One region of the Paenibacillus barengoltzii G22 genome, then DNA from elsewhere that is predicted to be linked to it. Evidence: riboswitches for the same ligand, from Rfam matches in the RefSeq annotation. Region 1 holds a riboswitch; the other holds the start of a gene.
The links. Region 1 has a riboswitch for cobalamin ahead of C812_RS15775 (anaerobic ribonucleoside triphosphate reductase). Riboswitches for the same ligand answer to the same signal wherever they lie in the genome.
Positions count from the first base shown of each region.

Region 2: linked by a shared signal. The riboswitch ahead of C812_RS12690 (ABC transporter substrate-binding protein) and the one ahead of C812_RS15775 (anaerobic ribonucleoside triphosphate reductase) in region 1 are both predicted to bind cobalamin.

Region 1 is NZ_KE159654.1:160,520-168,487, forward strand. It holds gene C812_RS15735 (spore germination protein) at 1-320, shown strand, start outside; gene C812_RS15740 (GerAB/ArcD/ProY family transporter) at 313-1,386, shown strand; gene C812_RS15745 (Ger(x)C family spore germination protein) at 1,383-2,471, shown strand; gene C812_RS15750 (hypothetical protein) at 2,536-2,955, opposite strand; gene C812_RS15755 (cupin domain-containing protein) at 3,112-3,723, shown strand; gene C812_RS15760 (FMN-dependent NADH-azoreductase) at 3,838-4,479, shown strand; tRNA gene C812_RS15765 (tRNA-Thr) at 4,535-4,607, opposite strand; gene C812_RS15770 (MTH1187 family thiamine-binding protein) at 4,679-4,978, opposite strand; cobalamin riboswitch at 5,313-5,565, shown strand; gene C812_RS15775 (anaerobic ribonucleoside triphosphate reductase) at 5,736-7,712, shown strand; gene nrdG (anaerobic ribonucleoside-triphosphate reductase activating protein) at 7,709-7,968, shown strand, end outside.
Region 2 is NZ_KE159653.1:942,918-950,885, reverse strand. It holds gene C812_RS12710 (carbohydrate ABC transporter permease) at 1-336, shown strand, start outside; gene C812_RS12705 (cache domain-containing sensor histidine kinase) at 414-2,186, shown strand; gene C812_RS12700 (response regulator) at 2,183-3,394, shown strand; gene C812_RS12695 (methyl-accepting chemotaxis protein) at 3,653-5,233, shown strand; cobalamin riboswitch at 5,315-5,525, shown strand; gene C812_RS12690 (ABC transporter substrate-binding protein) at 5,772-6,782, shown strand; gene C812_RS12685 (FecCD family ABC transporter permease) at 6,779-7,828, shown strand; gene C812_RS12680 (ABC transporter ATP-binding protein) at 7,825-7,968, shown strand, end outside.

The DNA.
Region 1 (7,968 bases):
TGCCCAAGAGCATCGGCCCTACACTTACGGTCGTTGGAGGGATTATTTTAGGACAAGCCGTCGTTCAAGCCAGATTGGTCAGCAGCCTGCTGATCATTATCTTGGCGGCAACCAGTATTGCCAACTCGACCGTGGTAGGATTTCAGAACTCGTTGCCCCTGCGTCTGTACAAATATCTCACGTTAATCTTGGCTGCCCTATTTGGCATTCTTGGGATTATGTCCGGCTTGGTTATCCTCTGCGCTTATTTTGCCAGTGCGACCACCTACGGCATTCCTTACTTACACTTCTTTAAACAAAAGGATGATTCGAGTGGATAGAAGTATTCAAGTTATCATCGTCCATATCCTGATTCACCTCGGGATCGTTTTCTTTATCTTCCCTACGACCATCATAGACTGCACGAAGGAAGCCCACTGGATCTCGATCCTATTGGGCTTTCTTCTGCATTGGTTTTTGATCTACATCTATACCAAGGGATTAAGCCGCTTTGAAGGCCAGAACCTGATGGATATCTATCTCCAGTATGGGAAGCTCCTTACCGCGATCTTCCTGTTGCCCCTATTCGTTTACTTGTCTATGCTAGCCTCCGTGACGATTCGGGCGTATGCGGAAACGATCTCCCTCGTGTTTCTGTCCTACACCCCGTTATGGGCAACCATGCTGCTCATCGCGATCATTTCGGCCTTCATCTCTTCCTTGGACATCCATGCCCTTTTTCGTACCGGCGTCCTTATGGGGGTGATCTTTTTCCCTCTGATTCTCTTTGTATTATGCATGGCGTTTCAGAATGTCGATTGGCATTACGTCTTCCCCTTATGGAGCAACGATTTTTCGTTCCTTACCAACCCCAAGTACCTGGAGTCTACATTTGCCTGCGGGTTTATGTATCTCGGATTCATCCAGCCCAGCATACGGTATAACCGTAAAAAAATCTTGTGGTGGAGCATTACCCTTATTCCGTTCTATTTGATTGCGGTGTACATTCCGGTGTTAACCTTTGGGGAGGATACGGCGGCCAAGTTCTATTTCCCCTTCATCACCGCAGTGGATACCATTGATATTACTTGGCTGATGTTTGACCGCATCACGATGTTCTTCTTGCTCTGCACCGTCACGTTCTTCATGTTGTTTGTATCCTTGACGGTTTGGGTCAATACTGAGATCTTGAAGCGTTGTCTGCCGAAAACCGTCCGGACGCCTTACATCGTCATCGCGCTCTACCTGCTGATCTTCATCTCCGGCATCAAAATTCGAGATTTGCAGGAAGTTGATTTCCTTTTTGATGTGAATGCCTGGCTGCATACCTATAATTACCTCGTCATTCCGTTTTCGATCTATATTCTGGGATGGATTTCCCGACGGAAGGCTGCGACTGCCGTATGAAGACCCGTCTGCTTCTACTAAAAATGGTACTGGCCATCTGCTGCCTCTTCATTCTAGGCGGATGTTGGGATAATCGAGACATCAACCACCGTTCCTTGCCTATCGTCATGGGGATCTCCCGGGTAGATTCCATGTACAAAGTATTTCTTATGATTCCCGAATCGGGCCAAGATGGGACTAAATCTATGCTCGTGACACGAACGGGTCAGACGATTACCGAGATCGTTGATGAGATTAGCTCAAACATGGAATCCCGCGTGGATTTGCTGCATTTAAAAGTCATTGTCTTTGAACGAAAATATGCCGAGGAAGGGTTAGCCGACAGCGTCTCCAGCTTCATCCGTTCCCGTGAAATTTCAGCCAAAGCATTGGTTGCCATTTGCGATGAGGATATAGGCAAATTCTTCGATCATTTACATAAAGAGAAAGAAACCGATCAAACCGTGTTATACAACTTCTTCGAGAAAAATGCCGGTCTAAACCCAACCGTCGCGGTCTCGCGAATCTGGGAAATCTTTCGCAGCATCCATTCTTACACCCGGGACATCGGGATTCCGCTCATTCGATCAGGAACAAGCACCATCATCGAAAACGCCGGCACTGCCATCATCCAGCACGGCCGGATGGTCGGGCAGATTTCGGCGGATGAAACCATGCTGTTCAATGCGTTTAATGAGCGAAGCGCACATGGCCGAATTGAGGTCATGAACCACGCCAGCGTGATTATCCTAGGCAACTCCATGAAGCATCACGTTACACTGAAAAACGGAGCACCGTACATTCGCAGCCAGATCCATCTGAAGGTGTCGATCCTGGAAACCCGCGGGCATCCTTCTCTCGATACAATCAAGGATGAGCTCGAGTCCCAGTTGACTGAACGTTTCAGAAAAATGATAAAGTCCATGCAACAGCATGAAGCGGACATCTTGGGCGTAGGCCAATATTTCCGGAACAAAATCCCGAGGGAACAGCTCGCCCATTGGCGGTCGGAATATTTTCCCCGTCTGAGAATGGACTTGGTTGTGAAAACAACAATTCAAAACGAAGGGAACCTAAAAACCGATAACATCAATACTCGCCAATAATGTTCACAATCAAGAAAATCCCCTCCGGTCGCACCGCGAGGGGATCTTTCATGAAAGAAGAGGATTATCCGCCGATCGCCATCGCTGAGAATACGACCGGTCCTACAACTCTGGCGGAGCTGTTATTATCCTGATTTTCTACGATCAGCTGATAGTTTTGGACTCCAAGCGGGGCATGTTCAACCATATGCACATTGATGAGCCCCCAATCGTTGAAGGCGTCCTCAATTTCTACCAGTCCATAGAAGATTTCCGTGCCGGCTCTCCAAATGCGCACCAAAATATTCGGCGTATCCGCCAGCGCTTCAACACCAATCGTTGCTTTCAATTCAACGCGGTTGGTCAAGGACGCAGGATCAGCTGGATTCAGGAAAACCGAAACCGCTGCAATTTGTACGCCCCCGACAACCGGAATCGGAATGTTGACACCATTGGTCACCGGAGTTACAACCGTCGAGTTGTAATCCAAAAGCGTTTTTGCCATACCATCTCTCCCCTTTGCTAAGGTATGTTCTATTCTATGTTAGAGAGAAAGAAGATTCTTAGATGAATGCATTAGTAGAATTGACTCAATTTTATACAAGCACGGAAGCAAGAAATGGGCATATGATGGAAAAAAAACTTGGAGGTTATGTCAGACATGAGTTATGTTCCCGGACCGTACCCCGGCTGGTCGTACGCTGCCCCGTATGATCCTTACATCTATCCTCAGCCTTATTTCGCTTACGGTTACTCCAATCCGCCGGCCTATCAACCTGCCCGCTATCCTGACTATATCGAGCCCAGCCCGATCTATCCTGAATACGATTCGTCACCTTTGCAAGAGGGATCTTGGGATCGGCAGCCCCTTCAGGATTACGGGCAGCAGCCGTTTGTCATCAATATCAGCGATGCCGCCGAGCATAATCAAAACTTCCGGACTGCGCTGTGGACGGGCAAGCATTTTCAGGTCACTCTAATGTGCATCCCTGTCGGGGAAGATATCGGCTTGGAGATCCACCCGAATACGGACCAGTTTGTACGTGTGGAAGAGGGGCGAGGCGTTGCTCAAATGGGCGATCGGGCGGACCATCTCACCTTCGTACGAAACATCCGTGAAGACGACGCGGTCTTCATCCCCGCGGGCACGTGGCACAACATCATCAACACCGGCAATGAGCCGCTGAAGGTGTATGTCATTTATGCCCCGCCGCACCATAAATTTGGCACGGTGCATCGAACGAAACGAGAAGCGATGATGGAGCACGAGTAATCTCGATGAGGGACAGGGAGGTTGATGGAAACCTCCCTGTTTGCTGTCACAAATGGATTCCTTCACTTGTCTTATAGATGTACACAAAATAAAGACAAAATGGAGGAACCAACAATGAGCAAATTACTGGTCATTAACGCACACCCGGAGGCAAATTCGACTGCATCTTTTAGTCTGAACGTATTGGACTTTTTTCTAAAAAAATATAGAGAGCATCAATCCGGCGAGGAGATCATCGAACAAATCAACTTATACGAGGACGTTGTCCCCATGGTGGACAAGACGGTACTTAGCGCATGGAGAAAACAAAGAAACGGTAAAGAACTAACGAGCGAAGAGCACGAGGTCACCCGAAAGATGGACAAGGTCCTTCAACAATTCAAAAGCGCGCGGAAGTATATCATCGCCTACCCTTTGCATAACTTTAACGTGCCGTTCAAATTAAAGGACTATATGGATAACATTATGATCGCCAAAGAAACCTTCAAGTACACCGAAAATGGATCCGTAGGTCTTCTTAAGGACGGACGCAGCATGGTGGTCATCCAGGGCAGCGGAGCGATTTATACCAACAACGATTGGTATACCGAAGTTGAATTCTCTTATAAGTACCTGAAATCGATGTTTCAATTTCTGGGGATCGAGGATTTTGAAATCATTCGGGTTCAAGGAACCGACATTTTAGATAAAGATGAAGTTTTGCAGAATGCCTATACCGAAGCGGAGAAATCGGCGGTTCAGTTGGCTTTGAAATGATAAAAAAAAGCGCCCCCCGAAAACCTCGGAGGGCGCGTTACGCTTGCATATCAGATGCTGGTGAAGGGACTCGAACCCCCGACCCACGCATTACGAATGCGTTGCTCTACCAGCTGAGCTACACCAGCAGGTTCGTTTTTAGCGAACAAAATTTATTATACCGAGTTTTAAAAATAATGCAAGCGCCAATTTCAAGAAATTATAATTTCTCGCGCACCGAGCGCAGCTTCTGCTCTGAGGAGCTGGCTTTGTCGCGGCGATCATCGATCTTGATCGAGGTCGACACCCGGCCGGCACCGGACTGGAACGGTGCTTCATGGATCGCGCGAATCGCAGCAAACACGTCGTCTAACGATCCTTCAATAATCGTGCTCATGGAGGTGAGGGTAAAGGTAATGCCCTTCTGCTTCTCCAACACCCGATGCAACTCGGCTACATAAGCGCTGAGGCTGGTGCTCCCCGTCCCGATCGGAATAACGGTAACTTCGGCGATAGCCATAATCGGCTCCCTTCTTTCCTGGTTATTGGATTGGTTTGAAACCTTTAGATCCCTAAGCTGTTTTTCGTCCGATAACTCTATTCTAACCAACCCCGCTCCTGAAGATCAACCGAACCCGTCTGCTAAATTTCCAGGCCATCCCCAAAACTCACATCCCCTGTAAAACGCCGTCTAGTCCTCCAGTCCCATTTATAAATGTTCACATTTTTCATCCGTCCCCCGCTCTCCGCATCATTGCGCGGACCGGAGGTTTTCACATCGTTTTCAGTCAGTTTTCAATGGGAAAATCCCATTTACAAACACAACATCTTGGGCTATCCTTAGATCAACGCAACAAAATATAGTGTGAACGGGTGATCCGGCGGACGATCCGCCGGAGCTTAAAAGGGAAGTGCGGTGCAAGTCCGCTGCGGTCCCGCCACTGTAATCGGTAGCTGGGTACTAAAGACAGGCGTTCCGCCTATATCGTCTGGAAGACCCAGCCGTTGACTGACGAAATGCCACTACAGCTTAATGTTTGATGAGCTGCGGGAAGGCGTCAGCAACGTTCCGAAAGCCAGGAGACCTGCCCGTTTGAAAGACACCGACGGAAAACCTGCGAGGATCAGGGATGGTGTCCGCTTGCCGCCGAAATGTTGGGCCTTGATTTGGTCTGTCCATCTTTTTTGCAGTGCATTCGGGCATGTCTACCTCGTTGGTTGGACATGCTCTTTTATTTTTGAACTAAAGCTCGGTTTACAGGGAGGAGAAGTGTGTTATGGCATGGGTAAGCCAGACGTATACCGGCCGGGACACCTTGCTGGATGAAGTGATTCGAATGGGCGAGGAAATCGTCCAGAGCCGCAATCTTGAGGTGCTGCGTGAGAACGCCAATTTAAACGGAGAGAGCTTCTCCGGCAAGATGAGCAAATTCGGCAGCGAGTATTCCAAATGGTATGCAAGTCATTTCGTACTGCCAACTCGCTTGGTCCAGGCGATTCAGGATAATATCGTGTATGTTCACGACTTGGATCAGTATGCTCTTGGCACAACGAACTGTATCTTTATCCCGTTTGACAAGCTGCTGCGCAGAGGCTTCAACACCGGCAACGGCAGCGTACGCCCGCCAACTTCGATCATGACGGCGATGGCGCTGGTAGCGATCATTTTCCAATCCCAGCAAAACTCCCAATACGGCGGCGTGTCCGCCAATAAGCTGGACTTTGATCTCGCTCCGTACGTAGCCAAATCGTTCGCCAAATACTTCCGCAAAGGGCTGGATTATTTCGAGGAGGGCAACGCGAACGCTGATTTTGGTGATATCACCATGAGCCGCAGCGATCTGAAGAAGCAATATCCTAAGGCATTTAGCTATGCGCTCAAGGAAACCAAAAGTGAGACGTTCCAGGCAGCCGAAAGCCTGATCCATAATCTGAACACGATGTCGAGCCGGGCCGGCGGGCAAATCCCGTTCACCAGCATCAATTACGGCACATGCACCTCACCGGAAGGACAGTTGGTCATCGACTCCCTGCTTACGGCCACGATACGCGGGCTCGGTCATGGGGAAACGCCGATTTTCCCGATTCAGATTTTTAAATGTAAACAAGGCGTCAACCAGAATCCGGGAGAACCTAACTATTCCCTGTTCCTGAAAGCGGCGGAATGCTCGGCCAAACGGCTTTATCCCAACTTCGCCAACCTGGATGCTCCGCTGAATCTGATGTACTACGATCCAACGGATCCGGATACGGAATTTGCGACAATGGGCTGCCGCACCCGGGTGCTGGCGGATCGGTTCGGACGCAATCACCTGTCTGGCAAAGGCAATCTTTCCTTTAATACGCTGAACCTGGTCAAGCTCGGCTTGAAGCATGGCATTGCGTTGGGACACCGCCAAGAACCCGACGAGCGCGCCTTCTACCGCGATCTGACTCACTATATGAATATCGCCCTTGAGGGATTGCTGCATCGCTTCTCGATTCAGGCTTCCCAGAAAGCCAAAGCTTCCGATTTCATGATGCGGGAAGGCGTCTGGGAAGGCGGTGAACAACTGGCACCGGACGATCAGGTCGGCGAATTGCTGAAGCACGGCAGCTTGTCCATCGGGTTCATCGGGTTGGCCGAATGCATGAAGGCGATGTACGGGAGGCACCACGGTGAGGATGAAGCCGTGTATCAGAAAGCTTACGACCTGATCGCATACATGCGCGACTATTGCGACGGCCAAAGTGAAATTCACAATCTGAATATCACGCTGTTTGCGACCCCGGCAGAAGGGCTGTCCGGCAAGTTCACCAAACGCGATCGCGCGGTCTACGGCTCGCTGCCCGGGATTTTGGACCGCGAGTATTACACGAATTCGTTCCATATCCCGGTCTACTACAACATCAGTGCGGCACGAAAAATCGAGCTGGAAGCCAAATTCCACGGGCTGTGCAACGCCGGAGCGATCTCTTATATCGAGCTCAACGGCAATGCCCGCAACAATCCGGAAGCATTCGTCAAAATCGTGCAATACGCTCTGCAGCAGCAGGTCAGCTATTTTAGCATTAATCATCCCATCGACCGCTGCTCGGCCTGCGGCTTTGAAGGGATCATTGGGGCAAGCTGCCCTTCCTGCGGCAGCCATGAGAACGAAGTGCATATTCGCCGATTGCGCCGGGTGACCGGCTATCTGACCGGCGATTATCAGACACGGTTCAACCCCGCCAAACAAGCGGAGGTTCGTGACCGGGTGAAACACGACGCATGAACATTTGCGGCTATTATCCGGAGTCCATTAATGAAGGACCCGGCATGAGGGCAGCGATCTTCATCAGCGGATGCCGCCATTATTGCAAGGGCTGCTTCAGTCCGAAAACCTGGAGCTTCGATTACGGGGAACCGTTCACGTTGGAGCGGGAAGCGGAAATCATTCATGACATTAAACATAATCCGTTGCTCAGCGGGCTTACGATCCTTGGCGGTGACCCTTTTTTCTCCGCCGCCGAAGTGTGCGGCTTTATTGA
Region 2 (7,968 bases), on a different contig from region 1:
GCGGAGATCGAGGAATCAGCATTTATCGACGGAGCGAGCATTTATCGGATCTTCCGCAGCATTATTTTGCCGGTGTCCGTTCCGCCGATGATGACGGTTTGTATTTTAACGTTTATCACGATTTGGAACGAATATATCTTGGCTGCTACGTTCATTTCGTCGGAGCGACTGAAGACGCTGCCGTTTGGGGTGTATACGTTCGTCAGCCAATATTCCGTGAACTACGGGGCCATCGGCGCTTTCCTGGTCATGGGTGCGCTGCCGGTCATTTTGATCTATTTCTTCCTGTCCAACCAAATTACGAAAGGAATGGTAGCCGGGGCAGTAAAAGGGTAAAGATTGCGCTTGCAAAATAAGTAAGCCATCTTATAATGAAGGAGCAGCAGGACACGGGGTTGGGAGGGAGAAAACAGTTGCGAAACAGCTTTCATTCCATAAACCATCGGTTGTTTTTGCTGTTTCTTTTTTGTATGTCGGGCATTTTGCTGATCGTCAGCGTGCTCTACTACAGCCGGACGACTGAGCAATATCACGAGAAAATTAGTGACCTATCGCAGAAAAACGTAGCTCAAACCGTCGGGCTGTTTAGCCTGCTTTATGAAGGGTACGACAGCTTGTCGAAGTCGATCACCAACAATTTTGAAATGATCCGCCTGCTGAACGAAAAAACCGACGAGCCGGCGGTTGCCTATATTAACGAACAATCGATTACGAACATTATTGGAGCGATCTTTTATTCCCGTGACGATTTGGTGGGCATTCACGTCATTACCAACCGAGGGAAGATATACAACTACGGCAACTCGATGAATGTGCTGGATCCTTCTTATCCCGAGGAGGATTGGTATCACCAGCTCCGCAATTCATCCGGGAAACTGGTATGGTTGGGCGTCTATTCCCATTCGCTGATCGATTTGGCCGAGGACAGCCCGGTGTTTGCCTTTGGCCGGCAAATTTACGATTTAAACGAGCATAAACCGATAGGCATTGTGCTTTACGAGGTGAACCCGGGGCCGGTGCTGGATGCTTTGGATAATCTCAAGCTGGGCGAGCATAGCGAGGTCTATCTCGTCAATCAGCAGGGCCAGGTGGTCTCTTCATTATCCGAACCGCCACCGGTGCTGGAAGACCTTCCGAAGCTGGATGCGGCTCACAGCTTGGTTGTGGAGCAGGAGGATTCGGGAATTACGGTGGCGTCTCGCCTGCCTTTTTCCGATTGGTCCGTGGTCAGCGTGACACCTCGACAGGACTTGAACGTTGAGCTGGTGGAGACGAAGCGGTATTTGCTGATCGTTATTTCGATTCTGATCATCGTCTCGGCTGTCGTCGCCAGCATCGTATCGCGAACCATTGCGAATCCGCTGAAGAAGCTGATCCGCGAGATGAGGCAGGTGGAGATGGGGAACTTCCGCGGGATGGTGAACGTCTCCTCCTACCAGGAGATTAATATTCTCGTCGCCTCGTTTAACCGAATGGTCAGCCGGATCGAAGAACTGATTGAGCGGGTGAAGATTTCTTCGGTCAGCGAGAAGAACGCCGAGCTGCATGCGCTGCAGTCGCAGGTGAATCCGCATTTTTTGTACAACACGCTGGATATGATTTATTGGATGCTTGATGAGAAAGAGAACGACCGGTTAGGCGAGCTCGTCTTATCGCTGTCTTCGATGTTTCGCTACAGCAGTGAGTGGAAGGATGGAGCCAAGGTTACGCTGCGCGAAGAGCTGGAGCAGATTAACCATTATTTGACGATTATTTTGATCCGGCTGGAGGGCCGACTTCGGGTGGAGAAAACCATCGATGAACGCTGGCTGGACATTCGGCTGCCAAAGATGACCGTTCAGCCGATTATCGAAAACGCAGTGAAGTATGGATTAGAATCGCTCAAACGCCAAGGTGTGCTTAAGTTATATACCCAAGAGGTTGGAGATGTGCTGAAAATCGTGGTGGAGGATAACGGCAACGGGATGACGGCCGAGCGGCTAGCTTGGTTGAAGCAGTCGATCAATTGCCCGATCCCGAAAGTATCCGGCACGGGCAGCAGCGGCATAGGGCTGCAAAATTTGCACCGCCGTCTTCAACATATGTTCGGTGAACGTTACGGTCTGGAGATCGAAAGCATTCCTGATCAAGGAACCAGGGTAGCCGTCGTGCTGCCGCTTCCGATGGAGGGGGACGTTGCAACATGAATATTTTGATTGCGGATGATGAACGGGCGATTCGCGAAGGCATTAAGCGAACGATCAACCGGATTTATCCGGAGTATGGGGTTGAACTGGCTGAAGGGGCAGAGGAAGCCGCGAAGCTGATGGGCGAGAAGCGATTCGACATTGTGCTCACTGATATTTTGATGCCGGGTATGAACGGACTGGAATTTATGCGGATTTCGAAACGCCGATTTCCTCGGGTGAAGTGGGTGGTGATCTCTGCGCACAGCGAATTCGCCTATGCCCAGGAGGCGGTGCGGCTGGGGGCCCGCGATTACTTGCTGAAGCCGATTGGGAAAACGCGCCTGCAGGAAATTATCAGCACCCTGGCCGCAGAGGTTCGCGAGGAAAGCGAGCAGACGAAGGAAGAGGAGCTCTTAAAAGCCAATCTGAAATATTTGCGCGAGGGCGTATTTCAGCGATTAGCCTCGGGTCTGGATATCGGGAACCTGGATTTGACGCCGTTTATGGAGGACTATCAAAGCTTTTATTTGATGATGGTTCAGATGGATGCTGGGGACAAAAACGTGCGGCTGGAGCATTTTATCGTCGAAAATGTGTTGTCCGAACTGATTGAGCGCCACGGCCGAGGGTTTGTCGTGAGCTATGACCGCCAAAGCCTGCTGGGTCTGATCACGCCGCGGGAGCCGGAGCGGATCGAACGGTTTCAGGAGGAAGTGAAGGCGCATTTGAAGCACTATTTGAAGGTGCCTTTTCAAATCGTGCATTCAGGCTTAAACAACGATTTCAAGTCGGTGCCGCAGGTGGTCATGCGCATGAAACAGGCTTCCGATTCGCCGGTTGCCTTGCTGGATCCGCCGAAGGGCAGCGGGGAGAAAGCGATCGAAGTTGCCCTCCAATATATCAAGGAGCACTACAATGAGGAGCTTTCTTTGGAAAAGGTCGCTTCCGTCGTCTTCCTGAACCCGGCGTATTTCAGCCAGCTGTTTAAGCAGAAGGTGGGACTCGGCTACAAGGAATACGTAACCTCGCTCCGTCTGGAGCAAGCGAAGCAGCTGCTGCTGAACCCGAAGCTGAAGGTCGGAGAGATTGCAGAGTACCTCGGCTATCAGGACATCCGCCATTTCGCGCAGATGTTTCGTAAGAAGTATCATGTCACGCCGAATGAATACCGGCAGCAGCAGAATATTAACATCTTGCTGGCCAGCAGCGGCAAGCGGAGTAAGTAGGGAAGAGCGTTCTGTTCTGGTGTACAATGGGAGAATGAACGAATAGACGAGAGAGGATGCCGCAAGATTGCACCCAAGATATAGGATGGTATGGGTTGTTCAAAGAGGAATGTGACGTGTTGTGTTACATTCCTCTTTCTTATTTACAGAATTCCGTCGATTATTTGCACCCAACTTCGGAATGCCTAAATTTTTCCTTTCTATACCTTTAGTCCTATTTTATAATGTTAGCAAAATTTACATATCAGGGGTGGGCATATGAAACGAAACGTTGGGTTGGGAAGACTTGCCGTTTGGTTTAGCTGCGGCTTTACGGTGATCTTGGCCGTCTGTGCGATATGGGCAAAGACGCCGTGGTATATCCCCTGCCTTGCGGTAGTTACTTTCCTCAGTTTAGGAGTTGCGCTGTTCTTTGAACCCGGCTGGCGGGCAGCTTCGGGAGGCGGGGCGCTGGGGAACAAGCGCTCTGCCTTGGGGACAAGTGAACCCCCGCAAGCAGAAACCGATTGGACGGCGGTATTTAACGAATCGCTGGTGGCGGCGGATCGATTGCAGGCGGCGGTTGGTGAAGTGAGCGAGAGCCTCGAGCAGCTGCAACGATTAGCCGATACCGCAGCGGCCGAGGATCAGAAGCTGAAGCAAAGCAGCGAGCGTTCGCTGGAACAGGTGCAGGAGAGTCTGGCGGCGATGGAAGAGGTGGCAGCCTCGGCCTCTCAAATCCATGACGCCGCCGGGCATCTGCTTGCCCGCAGTGAGAATACCCGAGCAGAGGCCATGCGCATGGCGGGAGCGCTGGAGACCGTAGACGGCACCATTCGTGCTTTGGCGCAGTCCCAAGAGTTGATCGAGAGGCCGATGGAGGATTTGGAGGGGAATACTCGGAAGCTGGGGGTATTGTATCGGAGCCTGGAGGAAATTGCATCGGAGGTCGCGTTGCTGGCGTTAAATGCATCGATCGAGGCGGCCCGGTTAGGTGAGCAGGGGAAAGGGTTTGACGTTGTCGCCGTGCGCATGCGCCAGTTGGCGGATCAAAGCACCGAGGCGATCACTTCCTCCGCGCCGTTATTTCAGCAGATCGCTGTAGATGTTGAGCGTGTGAAGTCCACGCTGAAAGAGGGACGGGCCTCGGCCCTGGAAGGCATATCGTTAATGAAACGGATGGGGGAGGACATCCGGTTGATTGCGGATGAAGTAGCCGAGGTGAACGGGCTCGTTGCCGAAGCGGGACGGCGAAGCGGGGAACAAGCCGAGCTGACGCGAAACATGGAGGCGATGCTGAGCGAGGTGCATGAAGCGCTGAATCGGAGCATCATCCATGTGGAGGGGGCGCTGACTCGGATGGAGTCGGAGCGCGAGCATATCTCCAAGCTGCAGACGGTGGTCGTGGGCTTGGATCGGGCCCAGGGCGAACTGATGGTATCGTTGAAGTCCGTCCATTCCGGGACGGATTCAGTTGCCGGGGGCGAGGACGCAGCGGCCCTTGGACAAGCCTATGCCCGAATACTGCTGGAGGTGGCTAAAGAACCGGGGTTTCACTTGCTGGAGCCGGCTGGTCACCGAGCTGCCTTGGAGCAGCTGTTAGCTGCAGAGCCGGGCCTGGAAGCGGCCTGGTCCAACCGCCAGGACGGATCTTTTATCATGTCCATTCCGGAAGCCGGCTTGCTCAACGCTAAAGGACGGGACTGGTTCCGTCGGGCGCTGGCCGGAGAGACGGTCGTCTCCGAAGTGTATATCTCCGCGATCACCAAGCGGCGTTGCCTGACGCTGGCCGTGCCGATTGTCCGGGAAGGCGAAGTCCTCGGCGTCCTGGGCGCCGATTTGTCTTTAGAACAGGGTTGAACGAAGGAATAGCAGATTTCATTATTGTCAGCCTTCCGCTTTTCCCCTATAATCCAAGAGAGAAGAAAGCCTTAAGACAAGCGTACAATTTGTGCCCGTAGGTCCTGGAGCAACGGTGAAGCATGCCGCAGCGCTTCGGGTTAAAAGGGAAGCCGGTGTAAATCCGGCACGGTCCCGCCACTGTAAACAGGGACGAGCTCATGATGCCACTGTCGCCCGCGAAGGGAGATGGGAAGGCGAGTTGTCGTCGATACCTGGAAGTCAGGAGACCTGCCACGGGAATTCAAGACGGTCCTTCGAGGAAAGGATAACGTTCTGCCAAGAGCATCATAGCTTGGCGCTGCCATCGTGGAGTCGCTCCGCTTTGCGTGCGCACAGCATGACTTTGTAGACGTAACCCCATCCGCTAGGATTGGGGTTTTTTCTTTGTGCCGATAGAGAGTTGGCCGCGCTTCTTCGCCGCCGGCTGCACAACGTACTGCTGGAACACAAGGCGATTCTTTATCTATTGCAAAATAAAGCAAGGGGAGATCTGGAAATGAGAAACTGGAGAAGACTAGGAAGCCTGTGGCTGCTGGCCCTGCTGCTGGTGCTTGCAGCCTGCGGTAACAATAACGCTGTCACCCCGGGATCAGGGAATACCGCTGACGCTGCACAGCCAACGCAAAATGCGGGAACGAACGCAGGGGCGGACAATTCGGCGGGACAGGAGACGACTTATCCTTATACCGTAACGGACTCGACTGGCAAAGAGTTCACGTTTGAGGCTGCGCCGGAACGCATCGTGTCGCTGGCACCTTCGGAGACGGAAACGCTGTTTGCGCTGGGGCTTGACGAGCAAGTGGCTGGTGTATCCGATCTGGATGATTATCCTGAAGCGGTGAAGGACAAGCCGCGGATGGGCGGATTTCAGGTGAACGTGGAGGCGATTGTGGCCGCGCAGCCGGATCTCATTCTTGCAGCGAGCGTGATTGACGAAGCGACGGTTAAAAACTTGACGGATATGGGATATAAAGTGTTCCAGTCCAATCCGAAGACAATCAACGAAGTAATGGAGCATATTCAGACCATTGGTGACATTACCAACCACCAGGCTGAAGCTGCCAACGTAGTCGACAAGATGAAGCAAGAGGTCCAAACGGTGACCGATGCGTTAGCTTCGCTCAGTGAAGACCAGAAGAAGAAGGTCTACATCGAGTTTTCTCCGGGCTGGACGGTGGGCAAAGGCGAGTTCATGGATGAGATGATCACGTTATCTGGCGGCATCAACGTTGCTTCCGATATCAAGGGATGGTCCGAGATCAATGAAGAACAAATTATTCAGGCGAACCCGGACGTTATTCTTTACGCGAAAAGCGTTGTTGACGAAAATAACCGGACGTTAGCGGATATCATTAAAGCCCGTTCAGGCTGGGATCAAATTTCGGCTGTGAAGGAGAACCGCATTATCGCATTGGACGATAATCTGCTGGCTCGTACGGGCCCTCGTGTCACGCAAGGACTCATTGAAGTCGCCAAGGCGGTTCACCCGGATTTGATCCAGCCATGAAGCGCGGCAAATTCGCCGGATACGGAGCCATTGGGCTCCTGCTGCTGGTCGTAACGCTGCTGCTCTGCATCGGCATCGGTTCCGTTTATGTGCCGGCTGGGGAAATCGCAGCAATTTTGCTGCATCGTATCCCGGGGTTCGACCGCCTGATCACGCCGGATTGGACGACGGCAGCAGAGCAAATCGTCATACAGGTCCGTTTGCCTCGCGTGCTGCTTGGGATGCTGGTCGGTGCTTCGCTCGCCGTGGCGGGCGCCGGCTTCCAAGGGGTGCTGCGCAACCCGTTGGCGGATCCGTTTACGCTGGGCGTATCGTCAGGCTCGGCAATCGGTGCGGCGGTGCTGATCTTTTTCGGATGGCAGTTTTCCCTGTTTGGGATCTTTACGCTACCGATGGTTGCGTTCCTGGCGGGGGCGGTTACGTTATGGATCGTGATTTGGCTGGCTAGAGAGAACGGACGGCTGCCGATTGAAAGTCTGGTTTTGTCCGGCGTCGTGATGCAATCGTTCCTAGGGGCTGTTGTCTCCTTTTTAACGGCAATGTCGAAGAAAACCATTAATGAAATTTACTATTGGACGATGGGCAGTTTAAGCTTGCGCGGATGGTCGTATACGGCCATCCTTTTGCCGTATTTGCTGCTGGGAGCCTTATTCCTTTGGAGCCGGGCTAAACATTTGAACCTGCTGACTTTAGGTGAACGTCAAGCCTCCCATTCCGGGATGGCCGTAGAACGAACCAAACTAGCTGTGTTGCTCGTTGCTACACTGATGACGGCGGCTGCGGTATCCGTGTCAGGGGTAATCGGATTCGTAGGCCTGGTCGTTCCGCATATGATCCGTCTGATCACCGGCCCGGATTATCGGCTGATCATTCCTTTGTCGGCGCTGGGCGGCGGGATATTTATGATGTGGAGCGACTTGGCGGCTCGCTCGCTGCTGGCTCCAACGGAGGTCCCGCTGGGCATCGTCACCGCCTTTGTGGGGGCGCCTTTCTTTGGGTATCTGTTGTATCGGAAGAAGAAACAGAGGGAGGAGGAGCTGCGTTGATCAAGGTGTCTGGGGTTGCCAAGGCGTTTGGCCGGCTGGAGGTGCTTCACGGTGTGGACTGGCAGGTTGGCTCCGGTGAGTTTTGGGGCTTGATTGGACCCAACGGCAGCGGCAAAACAACCTTGCTCAACTTGATCTCC